3 regions of the Paenibacillus sp. FSL R5-0912 genome follow, and region 1 is predicted to be linked to each of the others. Evidence: riboswitches for the same ligand, from Rfam matches in the RefSeq annotation. Region 1 holds a riboswitch; each other region holds the start of a gene.

What was found. Region 1 has a riboswitch for cyclic di-GMP ahead of R50912_RS33985 (anti-repressor SinI family protein). Riboswitches for the same ligand answer to the same signal wherever they lie in the genome.
Region 2: linked by a shared signal. The riboswitch ahead of R50912_RS34680 (choice-of-anchor A family protein) and the one ahead of R50912_RS33985 (anti-repressor SinI family protein) in region 1 are both predicted to bind cyclic di-GMP.
Region 3: linked by a shared signal. The riboswitch ahead of R50912_RS03240 (transglutaminase-like domain-containing protein) and the one ahead of R50912_RS33985 (anti-repressor SinI family protein) in region 1 are both predicted to bind cyclic di-GMP.

The regions. Positions count from the first base shown of each region.
Region 1 covers NZ_CP009282.1:457,742-463,392, forward strand. Annotated here, with positions in the region: gene odhB (2-oxoglutarate dehydrogenase complex dihydrolipoyllysine-residue succinyltransferase) at 1-577, opposite strand, end outside; gene R50912_RS02000 (2-oxoglutarate dehydrogenase E1 component) at 636-3,503, opposite strand; cyclic di-GMP riboswitch class I at 4,019-4,103, shown strand; gene R50912_RS33985 (anti-repressor SinI family protein) at 4,132-4,281, shown strand; gene R50912_RS02005 (helix-turn-helix domain-containing protein) at 4,431-4,763, opposite strand; gene R50912_RS02010 (TasA family protein) at 4,940-5,530, opposite strand; gene R50912_RS02015 (TasA family protein) at 5,600-5,651, opposite strand, start outside.
Region 2 covers NZ_CP009282.1:563,924-569,574, reverse strand. Annotated here, with positions in the region: gene R50912_RS02460 (HD domain-containing phosphohydrolase) at 1-748, opposite strand, end outside; gene R50912_RS02455 (alpha/beta hydrolase) at 1,243-2,208, opposite strand; gene R50912_RS34680 (choice-of-anchor A family protein) at 2,452-4,398, opposite strand; cyclic di-GMP riboswitch class I at 4,480-4,569, opposite strand; gene R50912_RS34675 (choice-of-anchor A family protein) at 5,074-5,651, opposite strand, start outside.
Region 3 covers NZ_CP009282.1:737,924-743,574, forward strand. Annotated here, with positions in the region: gene R50912_RS03220 (phospholipid carrier-dependent glycosyltransferase) at 1-336, shown strand, start outside; gene R50912_RS03225 (glycosyltransferase family 2 protein) at 421-1,398, shown strand; gene R50912_RS03230 (GtrA family protein) at 1,388-1,792, shown strand; gene R50912_RS03235 (class D sortase) at 1,962-2,615, shown strand; cyclic di-GMP riboswitch class I at 2,743-2,823, shown strand; cyclic di-GMP riboswitch class I at 2,897-2,977, shown strand; gene R50912_RS03240 (transglutaminase-like domain-containing protein) at 3,010-3,801, shown strand; rRNA gene R50912_RS03245 (16S ribosomal RNA) at 4,205-5,651, shown strand, end outside.

The DNA of each region.
Region 1 (5,651 bases):
TCACCGGCTCCGGCCGTGCCGCCGCCGGAGCTGCAGGCGCAGCGGCCTCCGGCACAGCTGCGCCATGGCCGTTCACATCGGCCTGGCCGATCCGGCCGATGGGGTCGCGGGCACTGACCTCGCCGAGGTCGATGCCCCGCTCCCGGGCCAGCTTGCGCGCCCCCGGCGAAGCCAGGGCCGCAGAGCCCGCCGCTGCGCTTGCCGCTTCCGGCTTACCGCCGTCAGAGGCGCTGCTGCCCGCCGCTGCGTTTGCCGCTTCCGGCTTGCCGCCGTCAGAGGCGCTGCTGCCCGTCGCTACGCTTGCCGCTTCCGGCTTGCCGCCGCCGGCTACTGCCGCACCGTCGGCGCTGCCGATAATGCCGATAGCTTCGCCAACGGCAACGTTCTCGCCCGCCTGGCGCAGGATGGAGGAGATGACACCATCCTCCTCCGCACTGATCTCCAGGTTGACCTTGTCGGTCTCAAGCTCCGCGAGCACATCGCCCTGGCCGACAGTGTCGCCCTCTTTAACCAGCCATTTGTAGATCGTTCCTTCGGAAATGGATTCGCCCAAATCGGGTACTTTAATTTCGGACACAGGCCGTTACCTCCCCAAATATAGTAGTTTACGTTATTGAGAGACCGCCTTGCTGCTGTCAGGAAGACGGTACAGGTGCTTGTACTTGAGCGTTAAGTTTCAGGGCTTCTCTAACAATGCGCCGCTGCTCGAAGCTGTGCACATCCGCATAACCGCTGGCCGGGCTGGAGCGCTCCGGACGGCCGATATACTGGACGGTAACATTCTGCGGGGCAATGGCGCGCAGCCGGGATTCAGCGTAGCTCCAGCCGCCCATATTCTTCGGCTCCTCCTGCACCCAGACGATTTCCTGCAGGGAACGGAACGAACTGAGATGTGCGCCAAGCTCACGTTCAGGGAACGGATACAGCTGCTCCAGGCGGAGAATATGCAGCCAGGAGAAGTCCTGTCCGCGGGCGGCTTCCAGCTCAGTCTGCAGGTCGATGGCGACCTTGCCGCTGCATACCACCAGGCGCTTGACCTCTTCAGGCTTGCTGCCGAGCAGCGGTTCCGGAAGCACGGGCTGGAAGCTGCCGGAGGCGAGATCAGCACCGGCCGAGGTGCTGCGCGGATTGCGGATCAGGCTCTTCGGTGCCATGATTACCAGCGGCCGGGCATCGGGCTGTCCGCAGAGTGCAGCCTGACGGCGCAGCAGATGGAAATACTGGGCCGCGCAGGTCAGGTTCGCTACGGTCCAGTTCTCTTCAGCGGAGAGCTGCAGATAACGTTCCAGCCTACCGCTGGAATGTTCCGGTCCCTGGCCTTCATATCCATGCGGCAGCAGAATCGCAAGATTGCTGCGCTGTGTCCACTTGGCGCGTCCGGCGGAGATGAACTGGTCAATAATGACTTGGGCGGCATTGGCGAAATCACCGTATTGCGCTTCCCAGAGCACGAAGGTCTCCGGTGCGAACACATTATAGCCGTATTCATAGCCGAGTACAGAGGCTTCTGACAGCGGGCTGTTGTAGACGCCGAAGGAGGCGCGGGAATCCTTAAGCTGGTGAAGAGGGGAGAAGAGCTCCCCGCTCTCACTGTCATGCAGGACAAGGTGGCGGTGAGCGAAGGTGCCGCGCTGTGAATCCTGTCCGCTGAGGCGGATCGGCGTGCCATCCTTCAGAATGGTAGCGAAGGCCAGGGTTTCAGCCAGCGCCCAGTCTACCCGCTCGCCGTCATTCAGCGCATCCTTGCGCCGCTGCAGAATCCGCTCCAGCTTCGGATAGACCGTGAAGCCGGCCGGTACGCTCAGCAGCTCACGGTTAATCTCCTGGAGACTGGCCAGCGGAACCGCTGTAGGGCGGTGCACCGGTGTTCCCGTATCCAGGACGACCGAAGTCTTGGACTCGGCGTTCTTCTGTTTCCCTTCCTTCATCTGCTCGAAGGCCTGCTGCAGCACATTCTCGGCCTCGGCAATCATGCTCTTCACCTCATCGGCTGTAACGACCTTCTCGCGCTGCAGGCGTTCCGCATAAACGCGGTAGACGGTAGGGTGGTTGCGAACCTTGCCATATACCATCGGCTGGGTGGTTTCCGGATCATCCATCTCATTATGGCCGTGGCGGCGGTACCCGATCAGATCAATCAGGAAATCCTTCTTGAACAAATGGCGGTAAGCGCTGGCCATACGGACCGCAGCAATACAGGCTTCGGGGTCATCGGCATTGACATGCACTACCGGGATCTCATAGCCCTTCGCCAGATCACTGGCGTAATGCGTGGAGCGGGAATCTTCACTTTCGGTGGTGAAGCCGATCCGGTTATTGACGATAATATGCACAGTGCCGCCATTCTGATAACCTTGCAATTTGCCGATATTAAGTGTTTCCGCAACAATACCTTCACCAGGGAAGGCGGCATCGCCATGCATAAGCACGGCCATGGCTTTGTCCGTATTCAGCTTAGGCAGGCCGGGGGTCCCCCGTTCCTCCTGGGCTGCACGCGTGAAGCCTTCAACGACCGGATTCACGAACTCGAGATGGCTCGGGTTGTTGGCAAGCGTGATGCGGGTACGCACGGTTTCGCCTTCACGGACGGCGCGGTCGGCGCCTAGATGGTATTTCACATCACCGCTCCAGCCATAGGTGACACCCATAGAGCCTTCGGACGGGAAGAGCTCCTTGTTCGGCGAATGATGGAATTCCGAGAAAATAATATCATAAGGTTTGCCCAGAATGTGGGCCAGCACATTAAGTCTTCCGCGGTGGGCCATACCCATCAGGATATGCTCAGCGCCGTCATGTGCGGCAGCGCGGACAATTTCATCCAGCATAGGTACGAGCGCATCATTGCCTTCCAGGCTGAAGCGCTTCTGGCCGACGAAGGTCTTGTGCAGGAAGGTCTCGAACTGTTCTACCTGAATCAGGCGTTTCAGCAGCTCTTTGCGTTCCGCATGGTTCAGTGGAGCAGGCGACGTCGTGGATTCCGCCTGGCTGTTGAGCCAGCGCAGCTCACGCTCGTCATGCACATGCCCGAATTCATAGGCGATGGTCTGTGTGTAGGCCTGGCGCATTCTGTGAACGGCATCCATAGCGGTATGCACGCCCTCAGGGGCATTCTCCCAGATCAGCGAAGCCGGCAGGGCATTCAGATCTTCGCGCGTCAGCTCATAGGTCTCGATCTCCAGCCATTTCGCCATCGGGTTGGTGCTCCGCTCCAGCGGATCGATATCGGCAGCCATATGGCCGTATATTCGAATGTTAGCCATTAGCTTGGAAGCTTTAACAGCTTTCTTGAGCCACTCCGTATCTCCCGAGATGGCGGGTGGAGGCGTCTTGACGGCATCCGGAGCCAGGGGAGGCGGGCCGGATACTGTGAACAGATCGCGGTAATGATGCTCTACGGAAGAAGGGTCCTTGACAAACTGCTCGTATTTCTCCTGAATGTAGCCCAGATTGGGACCGTAATACTTGCTCCAGACAGATTCGTTATAGGGCTCTTTGATGGCCATGAGTAGGTCCTCCTAACGGATAAACTCCACATGCGGTATATAGGAACACCGCTTAGCGGAGCTGCGATGTTTGCGGTTTCATTCTCATCTTATTGTGCTACTTTCCGGCAGGGTAATCAATTCATACTTTCGTGCAATCCGTTCGCAAAACGGTATGATTCAGCAGGGAATTCATACAGAACAATCATAAATTATCCGGGTGAGGCCGGAGGAACAAAATATCTTTAGAATTAATAAAAAAATTAAGGATTTAGGTGGTTGTATATCATAGAAATGGGTAATTACTTCTATATTGTGTTATAGGATTAAATCTATTTAGTATATTTAAACTAATTTGGACCGATTGAAGATGAATTGGAATTATTTATACAAGCCATTGGCAATTTTAGCTAAGGGTCCTCACGATTTAACATAAAAAAATCCCAGAAAACGACACACTTTTCATGTAAGATCTTGTATAATGTTATTGCGGAGAACGGTTTCATCGATTCTTTCAGATCCTTTCATGTAAAGGGTCCAGTAAAGGGTAAACCTGCCGAAAGACAGGGGCACAAAGTCTCGGATCTAAAGTAGAAATACTATGATGGCCGGACTGCCTGGGGACGCGAAAATTCTAGGAGGAGATTTCTTGGATAAGTCCAACCAGGGGAATGACGAACTGCAGGCAGTTGATCTGGATTTAGAATGGGTGCATTTGCTAATGTCTGCTAAGCAGGCTGGCATCCAGGCGGACGAGATTCGGCGTTTTTTTAGTGAAAAAGCACTCCAGGCGATGTAGGGCATTCAGCATTGTACGGATACATACAGAAGAGGGCACAGCGGTGTACACGCTGTGCCCTCTTCTGTTGGAATTTACATGTTGTTTCGGGGTCCCCGCAAAGTACCTGAGTAATCATCGAAGCTGCTGCCTCACTTTGTGGGGGTATTTCAGTTATCCTTCTGCTCCAGCCGCCATTTCTGATAATCAAGAAACTCCTTGAATTCACGTTTGCTTATACCAGAGGCCATCGCATCCTGTACCAGCCTGAACCATTCTCCATCAAGAACCGGTTCTGCAGTTTCTGCAACTCCGCCATACAGTAATACGTGAATGGATACTTGAAGTGCATCGGCGATTTTTTCGATAAATTGAATGGAGGGGTTGGATTGGATATTCCGCTCAACATTACTTAAGTATGATTTCGCCACGTCAGCCTTATCCGCAAGCTCGGATAAAGAATAACCCTTCTCCAGACGGAGCCTATGGATGCGGCTTCCCATGTTATCTGACACGATTACAACGCCCTCCGTACTTTTTGTTATCAGTATAACAAAAATTCGCAAAACCGACAAAAATCATTGTTCCTGACGGAAGCTGGCGGCAGTGGAGAGACAAAACGGCATATCCAGCCCGGATGAGGGAGGATATGCCGTTTTGTGTATATAGTTTAATAGCCTTATTTGGCTTCTCCCAAACCTTGCGTAGCATTGAATGTCCAGTTCAGCGCCAAGCCGTCACCCTGGAAGATATTCTGATCCTGTGTATTGTCAACGAATTCGAAAGCAATCTTGAAGGTTTTGGTTTGGGTAGCGGCGATGCCTCCCGGCAGTACACCCGCCGTTACGAGATCATAGCTGGATGTGTTCTTCAGATCCTTCAAGGAGATTTCGGACAGCACATGGCCGGTAAGCGGCCCGCTGGTGTAAGAACTGTCGAGAAGTTTGATTTTGAAGTGATCTCCAAGATCCTGGCCGGCATTATCTCCCTTCGCATCAGTTACGGTGTAGCTGGTAGCCAACGTGAGGAGCTTGATATCCAGAGTGCCGTCATTGGACAAGGTGAACGTGCGTACGGTGTAATCACCCGGTTTCAGATTGGTCAGGGCAACAGGTGTATTGAAGGAAGAGCCGAGCTTCAGCGTACCTGCCGCGAAGGTTGCCGTGCTGGTTGCTGTGGAGCTGAAGTAAGCGAAGGTGCCCCCTCCGATTAAAGACAATCCCAGTGCTGCCGATGCTACGCCAAGACCCAATGTTTTTTTGATACCCATAATTAATTTCCTCCTCGAGTATATTATGTTTTTTAAAGATCAGAGAACAGGAATGCGTGACAGGGCAGATTATTTGAGGGCGCCTTTTTCCTGATTGGCATCGAAGTTCAGGGTAAGGGCC
Region 2 (5,651 bases), 110 kb from region 1:
CAATGGAGGAGAAGAGGGTGCCGATCAGCAGCACCATACTTGCCCAAGCCCAGTAACTTTGAAGCCCCACCACAACTACAGGACCCTCCTGACCATTCAGGCGAATATGGGTAGCCATGATGAACAGGAACAGCGGAAAGGTGCCGATCAGCATGCAGCTCACCAGAAATTTGGGACGGATAGGTACGAATACATGACCTTCCAGAGAAAAGTCGACACCGTACTGCTCCAGCGCCCGGTTCCTGAATTCTTTGATCAGCGGAATAATGGCCGTACAGGTCAGAAAAAATTCAATCAGCGCATGCATACACGACACAAGAACAGCGCCGCACATAGCCAGAATCAGATAAAAATACGGGATAGTGATCCAGCCGTTGTAGATCATCCAGAAGGTCATCAGGACAGCCGGGAGGGACAAGCCCAGAAGGTGAGGCCCCATAATCCGCTGAACCGCGCGCTTCGGCAATTGATGTGTATGCAGATACGCCTCTTCCAGCATAGACAAATTAAGGTTCTCTTCATACAGCGCAGTGCGTATCGGTCTGATCTGATTGATAAAAACACCGATCTCCAGGACTACCATAATCACGAATGACAGGGCCAGCACAAGCAAGAGCCTGAAGTATTCAATGCTGCTAATCTTCAGCGAGGAGAGCAGAATCAAACTCCCTACCGCCAGCACCGCTACTGCTGAGCCGAATATGTAATTCCGGATCTGATTCCCCAAAAATCTTCTGTATAATCCCATCTGTCCCATCATCCGTCCCGGCCTCAGCCCAATATCGGCTTGCATTTCTATATATCACATGTTATAGTAATATAATATTTGTTTTCGTGTATGATTATCCCCATCAAGAAGATGTCAGGCCGATAAATTACTTGTCTTTATTATCGGCAGTTTGGACACAAAATCTTACGTTTTCTTGCAGTACTTTTCCTTTTTATGAGATTAAATTCGAACATAGCATTCCGATTCGCACTGGCGCGGCCACGGAGCCGCAAGGACAAAAGAGAGGTAGGGCTTTTGTCGTATTGGAAGGATTTCTCTCGCCACACGGCTGCTGGAAATAACAAGGAACAACGACACCCGTTTCGCTCACAAACGGCGGGGGATTCATATACCGATAAGACATGGCTGTGCTGCTTCCCTGACGCAGGGAAAGGCCCCATGTGTGGAACATAATAAGCGCCCGATACCCGCTATTTGCGGATATCGGGCGCGTCTACGTTCCGGGGACTTTTTTAGACCCAATCAGCCGCTGCCGGGCTGTGTACATAACGTTCCACGAAATCGCCTACCGTGCGGATATACTCCCTTTTATCCGTATCATAGGCAAGACCATGCCCCGCTCCATGCACCACCAACTTCTCCTTAGGACTCTTGCAGGCACCATACAGCTCATCCATCATCGCAAAAGGCACAAACTTATCCGCATCTCCATGGATAAACAGAATCGGCACCCGGGCTTTACGCACCTGTTCCAGCGCTGACGCTTCACCGAAATAATAGCCTGCCTTCATCCGCGTTACCAGGCTGGCAATCTGCACAAAGGGGAAGCCCGGCAGATGATACATCCGCCACAGCTGGTAAGTCAGTTGCGCTTTGACTGAGGTGTAGCCGCAATCAGCGACAACGGCTTTGACCTGCGGAGGAAGCTGTTCACCGGCGGTCATTAGCACTGTCGATCCGCCCATAGATACGCCATGCAGCACAATTTGCGCCTCTGGCCCGGTCTCCTGCAGAATAAATCCGATCCACTGCTGATAATCACGGCGCTCCGGCCAACCGAAGCCAATGTAGTCCCCTTCGCTTTTCCCGTGACCTCTGGCGTCGGGCAGCAGTACATTATATCCCAGGTTGTCATAATAGTTTTTGGCGGTTGCCCCCATATCCTTAGCCTTGCCGGAATAACCGTGGGCAATAATTACGGTACGGCCCGCAGCACGCTCTGAAGCCAGATAGTAGCCTCGCAGCTTCAGTCCATCATCCGAGACCAGCTCCACTTCCCGAAAGTTCTGCCGTGCTACCCATTCCGCCCCTTCCCCCCACGAAGCCCCGGCTACCGGCGGGTCCACCTTCAGATCCGGCGTCTTGCCCAGGAATTCTTTGGGTGCCCGCTTAATAGCCACTCCATAAAAGTACAATCCGGCATAAGCCAAAATCCCCGCGACAACAACCAGCACCACTAGCAGGTATATACTCCACATAACGTTCACCCTTTCAGTAATAACCATTTCTTTGAGGAAATGTGTATTCTTGCTTATGAATAATTTGAGCCTAGTATAGCATGGTATCCGTCCAACTAAAAACACCGCCGTCAGTCCGGCGCTGCCTGCTTCGCCCAAGTGGTAAGCTGCGATTAGAATGCGCCCCCGTATACAAAAAGGCTGCTTCCCGGAGAATCTCTCTCCGGCAGCAGCCCTCATCCAAACACAGTGGCTTAACAATAATTATTTGCGCTTGTTCACTCTGGCGGTTCTTCTAAGAAGCAGGCCCAGACCGGCAAGAGCAACACCCGCAATATAGTACGGCGCAGGACTTGATTCACCCGTCTGCGGCAGGGTTTGCTCTGCAGTCACACTGCCCAGAGGAATCTCGTCATCCGTAATGATTTCTTCAGGTGCCGGTCCTGCTACCGGTGAAGGTGCAGGTGCAGGAACCTCCACAACTGGCTGTGGCGCTGTTGTTGTCAGCATCGTCACAACCGGTGATGCTGCCGGCCCGAGAGGAACCGGGTCATCATTAATAGTAGTGTCGGTATCAGTCACAATAGTCCCAATCACTGTCGGAGCGGTTGATGTCGGAAATACGAAGCTTGGGACAAAAACACTCGTGCTGGTTGCTGTTGGTACCGCGGTCGGCGTTGCTGTCGGTGTTGCTGTTGGCGCTATTGTCGGCGTTGCTGTCGGTGTTGCCGTTGGCGCTGCTGTCGGTGTTGCCGTTGGCGCTGTTGTCGGCGTTGCTGTCGGTGTTGCCGTTGGCGCTGTTGTCGGCGTTGCTGTCGGTGTTGCCGTTGGCGCTGTTGTCGGCGTTGCTGTCGGTGTTGCCGTTGGCGCTGTTGTCGGCGTTGCTGTCGGTGTTGCCGTTGGCGCTGTTGTCGGTGTTGCAGTCGGCGTTGCCGTTGGCGCTGTTGTCGGTGTTGCAGTCGGCGTTGCCGTTGGCGCTGTTGTCGGTGTTGCAGTCGGTGTTGCCGTTGGCGCTGTTGTCGGCGTTGCCGTCGGTGTTGCCGTTGGCGCTGTTGTCGGCGTTGCCGTTGGCGTAGGCGTCGCTGCCGGTGTTGCCGTTGGCGTCGGCGTCACTGCAGGTGTTGCCGTTGGCGTCGGCGTCACTGCCGGTGTTGCTGTTGGCGTCGGCGTCACTGCAGGTGTTGCTGTTGGCGTCGGCGTCACTGCCGGTGTTGCCGTTGGCGTCGGCGTCACTGCAGGTGTTGCTGTTGGCGTCGGCGTCACTGCCGGTGTTGCTGTTGGCGTCGGCGTCACTGAAGGCGTCGAAGTCGGTGTCGGCGGATCTTGGCCTTTATACGGAATATGGTGGGATTCTCCCGATCCTGAGAGCGAAGCTCCGATCAGGTTCCCGTTGATTTGACCATTATTAAATTGAATAGAGGCATATGGAGCCAGCACAGATCCCAAAACTCCGATACCTTCGATTTGAAGACTGGTCGCTTGACTGAAGTTATATAACACTTTACTGTTCATAGCGTTATCCTTATTTCCGTTACCATTAATTCCCGTCCCCATATTCTTCATAGTTACTGAAGTGCCGGAGATATTTACTATAGCTGTTGAGCCATCTGGAATCTTAATTCTCAACTCATTTGCACTAGACAGCTTGCTGCCCTCTACAGTAAATATGTTAACATCCGAATTTGTACCTTCCAAAAAGAAATTACCGGAGTTGGCAGTGGTAACCCCATTAACAGGCTGAGAAGCAAGCTGCTGAGATTTCTCACGAAGTAAACTAAACTCGGCTGAAAAATCTACAACATTTATTTTTTGTTGTAAGCTTCCTGTCCCCCCGCGCGGGCCGCCGCTGCCGCTATAACTCCCCCCGTAGACTACATCACCCACGGTTTCTCCCTGGGAATAATACAGATTACCACCAGCGATGAGAGAGTATCCTTCCTTCGTTTCTTCACTAGTAAGACTATGTCCCACAGAGTAATTAACATTTAAATCCACGTTTCCGCCAGCAGCTAATCTGCCTTCAATATCACTATGCTTAACATCAACATCTCCCAAGATGAACACATTATACTTGGATGCATTGCCCGGCAAAGAGTTGCCCTCGGCTTTAACTGAGGTGCTCCCCAGTGAAATAATTCGGCCGCTTCCCACAATCAGAACTGCTATAAGTCCGAACACCGTAAGACGTTTGAATTTTTTTAATTGGAACATACAAGCTCACCTCACAGTTAATATAGATATAGGCCACATTTATATAACAAAAAAAGACCGCCGGAAAGAGGTTGCTCTCTTTACGGCAGTCGGACGATCGTTGCGCTCCATCGCGCTTTAGACTCCTGGACTTTGCGTCCCGTCCTTTCGAACGGTTTGCGTTTATACGTCAGTGAAAGATTAGGTTGTGAAATTATGTACTAAATCAAACTTTTATACTAATGTCTATGATATTCATTACTTTGGAACTAATTTTAGTTTATCCGCTATCAAGGCTGATTGTCAATGAAATCCTTTGAAACATCTGGTAATAGATTATATCTACCGATTCACTCCAAAGCACTGTTACAAAAGGTTTTTTTAATTGAAAACATAGCTTTCCCAGCTGAATCCTGATCCTCTCATCGCTCTCGATGGCACCGATAAGGATATTTTCAAACTATGTATAAAGAACTAATTTTAATTTTGAAATTTTAATATATACTCAAGGTCCCATGATCGTAAAGACGCAACTCTTTCTCCTTAGCACATTTGATTTTACGAGGAAATATAATATCAAATGTATATCCCATATAAAAAAGGCTGCTTTGTGGAGAACGTCTTCTCCCAAAGCAGCCTTTTCCCGATTTAGCGGTGATATCGCCAGCCTGTCGGAAAGGATCTTACGAATTGCATTTATTTACGTTTATCTGTTCTGGATCTTCTGCCGAGGAATATTCCCAATCCTGCAAGGGCTAGACCGACCAAGTAATAGGGAGCCGGACTGGACTCACCAGTCTTCGGGAGCGATGCATCCGCAGGTACATTGCCTAACGGAATCTCTTCATCAATGATTGTCACAATTGGCGTTGGACTTGGTGTTGCGCTTGGGCTTGGCGTTAGGGTTGGACTTGGTGTCACCACTAACGGCCGAGGTGTTACTGTTGTCACAGGGCCCAAAGGCAGCGGATCATCAATGATTATTGTATCTGGATTTACAATATAGCCGATTATTGGAGTCGGCGTTGGCACTACATTAATAAAGACGGGCGGTGCAGACGATGGTACTGGTGCCGGTGGTAATGTCGGTGTTGGTGTTGGTGTCGGCGTCGGTGTTGGTGTTGGTTCTGGTGTCGGCGTTGGCGCTGCCGTTGGCGTTGGTGTTGGTGTTGGTGTTGGTGTTGGTGTTGGTGTTGGTGTTGGTGTTGGTGTTGGTGTTGGTGTTGGTGTTGGTGTTGGTTCTACTGTCGGTGTTGGTGCCGCCGTTGGCGTTG
Region 3 (5,651 bases), 280 kb from region 1:
ATGCTGGCAGCCGTGTGGTTTACCGTGAAACGCCGGGACAAGAATCTGTACATGATCTGGATCGGGTTCTTCTCACAGTATGTTCCGTGGATGCTTGTGCCGCGTGAGACGTTCCTGTACCATTATTTTGCGATGGTGCCGTTTATGATTCTGTCGGTTGTCTATATCCTGAAGCTGCTTGACAGCAGATTCGGCGATGCTAAATACCTGCGGTATGCCTATGTGGCTGCAGCAGCCATCCTGTTTGTAATGTTCTATCCGGTATTATCCGGAATGCAGGTTAATAGCAGTTATATAAATACGGTACTGCGGTGGTTCCCTTCCTGGGTATTCTAGGGGGCACTATTTAATGAGGCACAGATGCTTAAAAAGTCAGTTTTATTGCGGGGGATCTCGTAGAAACTTATAGGAGGAACTAAGGTGAAAGCCAGATACAGTGTGATTGTCCCCATGTTCAATGAGGAGGAAGTCATTCAGGTAACCTATGAGCGGCTCAAAAAAGTAATGGATGGTTGCGGCGATTCCTATGAACTGGTTTTCGTCAATGACGGCAGCCGGGACCGTACGGCGGAGATCATGCGCGAGATCAGCAGCCGGGATGAGCATGTCAAGCTGATCGACTTCTCCCGTAATTTCGGCCACCAGGTGGCGATTACGGCTGGTATGGATTATGCCGAAGGCCAGGCAGTCGTGGTGATTGACGCAGACCTCCAAGATCCTCCTGAGGTTATTCTGCAGATGATTGCGAAGTGGAAAGAGGGCTACGAAGTTGTGTATGCCAAGCGGTTGAAGCGTCACGGGGAGACTTTATTCAAGAAAGTCACCGCTAAGATCTTTTACCGCCTGCTCAGCAGTATGACCAGTGTTGAAATCCCTACCGATACCGGGGACTTCCGGCTGATCGACCGTAAAGTCTGTGATGTGCTGCGCGGTCTGAAGGAGAAGAACCGGTACGTCCGGGGTCTGGTGAGCTGGGTAGGCTTCCGGCAGACCATGGTAGAATATGTGCGGGAGGAGCGCTTTGCCGGGGAAACGAAGTATCCGCTCAAGAAAATGATCCGGTTTGCGCTCGACGGCATCACCTCCTTTTCCCACAAACCGCTCAAAATCGCATCCTATATCGGATTCTTTCTGTCCTTTTCCAGCTTCATCTATCTGTTCCTGGTATTGTTCCAAAAAATCTTTACCTCCTGGACCGTACCCGGATGGGCATCTATAGTTGGCGTGAACCTGCTCTTCAATGGGATTGTGCTGATGCTGCTGGGGGTAATTGGAGAGTATATCGGACGGATCTATGATGAGTCGAAGGACAGACCGCTCTATATTGTGCGTGAGACCAAAGGCTATCCGGATGCGGAAATAGAAGACACGCGGAAGGAAAGCGATTATGCCAGATAAGAGATGGAGTGCGGGGTTCATCCAGTTCCTGAAATTCAATGCGGTAGGCCTGCTGAATACATTGGTTGACTTTGCTGTATTCACACTGCTGCATTCCCTTGGGATGATCAATACCCCTGCGCAGATTATTTCCTATAGCGCCGGTACGGCCAACAGCTTCTTCTGGAACAAAAAGGTAACCTTCCGTGACAGGGACATCGGCAATAAAGAGGGCTTCGACCGGATGCAGCTGGTCAGGTTTATCGTGCTGAACCTGTTGGTGCTGGTTATATCGGTGCTGCTGATTCATATATTGACCGATTCTCTCGGTATTCAAGTGCTGATCGCCAAAGTGCTGGTCACATTTGTTACGGTAATCATTAATTTCTTCGGAAGCCGGAAGTGGGTATTCTGAAAATATATGAATTTATATGCTTGCTGCTATAAATTACCTTCTATTTCTCGCTGAAACGGTACCGTCCTTAAAAAGGACGGTAAAGTCGTTTCTACTTGTTATATAGAAGCATTGCTTCTTAATTATTCCGGAAGGGTATCATCTATTCTATATTACGGAGGCGATTGTCATGCGGAAATTATCCTATTTGATTATACTTGCCGGGGTGCTAATTATGCTCTATCCCAAAGGAAGCGAATGGTACAATGACCGTCAGCAGCAAAAGCTGCTGGAAGAGGCTGAACAGGCCTACAGTGAAATCGTTCCGTCTGCCTCAGCTCCGGCCAGTGCTGATCTAAGTAAGCCTTACGCGGAAGTAACCCAGCTGCTGGCAGATGAGTCGGCTGCGGAAGAGCCTGAACCCTCTGCAGCGCCTGAGATTGAAGTCGGAGGCAAGGTGATGGCGATTATCAAAATCGACAAAATAGATCTGAAGCTGCCTGTACTGGAAGGCGCCACCAAGGCGAATATGAAGCATGCAGCTGCGCATATGAAGGAGACGGCTCCGCTCGGCGCTACTGGCAATGCTGCGATTGCAGCGCATAGATCAAGAACTACGGGAAGGCTGTTCAATAGATTGAATGAAGTCGGAGTGGGGGACGCTATTTCCGTTACAACCGGTAAGCAGGAATACAATTATGTAGTTTATGATGTAACTATTGTGGAACCGACCGATGTATCCGTATTGAAAGGGAATGAGGATGACAAGATTCTTACACTCATTACTTGTGATCCGCTGGTGAATCCAACGCATAGACTTATCATTCACGCAAAGTTATCCTGATGTTTGTAGAATGATGACGGAAAAATTTAAAATACTTAAAATTTTTATTTGTTTTCGCAGAAATCTAGTGATTTAGGTCTTGATAATAGAAATAGATATGGTAAGATATAACTATATAAAGCTAATACACGATAAACGGCAAACCTATCGAAAGGTAGGGACGCAAAGCTAAAGGGCCTTCCCGTAAGGATGGCAGCCAGCTACCGAATGAAGAGGCTTTTTTTGTTTGTTCTTATTGTATATCTAGCATTTTATGGTAGAAGCAAGGACAGATAAAGCTTATACGATAACGGCAAACCTATCGAAAGGTAGGGACGCAAAGCTAAAGGGCCTTCCCGTAAGGATGGCAGCCAGCTACCGAAAGGGGTTTTATCCAATGAAGAAGTTCTATCTAATGTTGGTTACACTATTCGTAGTGGTTACGTCGATGCAGACAGGTACAGCTCAAGCTGCTAATGCAGATGCAGGCTGGTTGAACATAGGTCAACTGGATCAGGGTGTTATCGGAGTATCTTATAATGTTCCTAAGGATAAGAAGATTAAGCTGATGATCACCAAAGACAATAACAGCTACACTTACAACTTGTACACCTCCAAACCAACTGAAACATTCCCGCTGCAACAAGGTAACGGTTCATACAAGGTTTCCGTACTTGAGAACACTACCGGCAACAAATACAAAGTAATTTCTTCCGAGACGGTAGATCTTAGCCTGAGCAACGCCAACGCAGTATATCTGAGCTCCGTACAGAATGTTAAATGGAGTTCTTCCGATAAAGCAGTTCTGAAAGCAGCACAACTTACACAAGGTTTGACATCAGATGAAGACAAAGTGAAGGCTATCTATAATTATATCGTTGCCAATGTGAAGTATGATTATTCCCTGGCTTCCAGTGTAACTACAGATTACATCCCTAACAACGACAGTACTCTTGTTTCCAAGAAAGGAATCTGCTACGACTACGCTTCCTTATTCGCTACTATGCTTCGCAGTGAAGGTATTCCTACCAAACTGGTTATGGGTAACACAAGCTATGTGACGTCTTACCACGCTTGGAATGAAGTGTTCCTTAATGGCAAATGGGTAACTATTGATACTACAGTTGATGCTGGACTTGCCAAGAACAGCAAAACAGCAGATCTGGTTAAAGTAGCAAGTAAATATACTGCAGCTAAGTTCTACTAAGAGCAGATGCATTTATAGTTTCATTGAGGATAACCCGCTTAATTATTAAGCGGGTTATTTTTATTTAGGAAAGGGTTGCTTTTTAGTAGAGAGATAGGGTATTATAAGTAAGCGTTGTTGGAGCGGCAAACTTAATGAGAAATGACTTAAATAAGTGATTTCAAAATAAAGCTTGCATTACTCGGATGAACGTGATATATTATAAGAGTTGCTGGTGACGCGGTAGTCGTCGTTGACAACAAGCTTGATCTTTGAAAACTGAACAACGAGTGAGTGGGAGATCGCTTCGGCGAGATCCAAAAATGATGAGTTTCACAGCGTCTTGTACGCTTTAGAAACTTCATCGTGAGAATGAAAATTCTCGTCAGATGTTTCAAAATGAGCAATCGCTCTTTCTAAAACCAATTTGGAGAGTTTGATCCTGGCTCAGGACGAACGCTGGCGGCATGCCTAATACATGCAAGTCGAGCGGAGTTCATTTGAAAGCTTGCTTTCAAATGAACTTAGCGGCGGACGGGTGAGTAACACGTAGGCAACCTGCCCTCAAGACTGGGATAACTATCGGAAACGGTAGCTAATACCGGATAATTTCTTTCCTCTCCTGAAGAGAGAATGAAAGGCGGAGCAATCTGCCACTTGGGGATGGGCCTGCGGCGCATTAGCTAGTTGGTGGGGTAACGGCTCACCAAGGCGACGATGCGTAGCCGACCTGAGAGGGTGAACGGCCACACTGGGACTGAGACACGGCCCAGACTCCTACGGGAGGCAGCAGTAGGGAATCTTCCGCAATGGGCGAAAGCCTGACGGAGCAATGCCGCGTGAGTGATGAAGGTTTTCGGATCGTAAAGCTCTGTTGCCAGGGAAGAACGTCCGGTAGAGTAACTGTTACCGGAGTGACGGTACCTGAGAAGAAAGCCCCGGCTAACTACGTGCCAGCAGCCGCGGTAATACGTAGGGGGCAAGCGTTGTCCGGAATTATTGGGCGTAAAGCGCGCGCAGGCGGTCATTTAAGTCTGGTGTTTAAACCTTGGGCTCAACCTGGGGTCGCACTGGAAACTGGGTGACTTGAGTACAGAAGAGGAAAGTGGAATTCCACGTGTAGCGGTGAAATGCGTAGATATGTGGAGGAACACCAGTGGCGAAGGCGACTTTCTGGGCTGTAACTGACGCTGAGGCGCGAAAGCGTGGGGAGCAAACAGGATTAGATACCCTGGTAGTCCACGCCGTAAACGATGAGTGCTAGGTGTTAGGGGTTTCGATACCCTTGGTGCCGAAGTTAACACAGTAAGCACTCCGCCTGGGGAGTACGGTCGCAAGACTGAAACTCAAAGGAATTGACGGGGACCCGCACAAGCAGTGGAGTATGTGGTTTAATTCGAAGCAACGCGAAGAACCTTACCAGGTCTTGACATCCCGATGAAAGCATTAGAGATAGTGCCCCTCTTCGGAGCATCGGAGACAGGTGGTGCATGGTTGTCGTCAGCTCGTGTCGTGAGATGTTGGGTTAAGTCCCGCAACGAGCGCAACCCTTGACTTTAGTTGCCAGCAGGTAAGGCTGGGCACTCTAGAGTGACTGCCGGTGACAAACCGGAGGAAGGTGGGGATGACGTCAAATCATCATGCCCCTTATGACCTGGGCTACACACGTACTACAATGGCCGGTACAACGGGAAGCGAAACCGCGAGGTGGAGCCAATCCCAGCAAAGCCGGTCTCAGTTCGGATTGCAGGCTGCAACTCGCCTGCATGAAGTCGGAATTGCTAGTAATCGCGGATCAGCATGCCGCGGTGAATACGTTCCCGGGTCTTGTACACACCGCCCGTCACACCACGAGAGTTTACAACACCCGA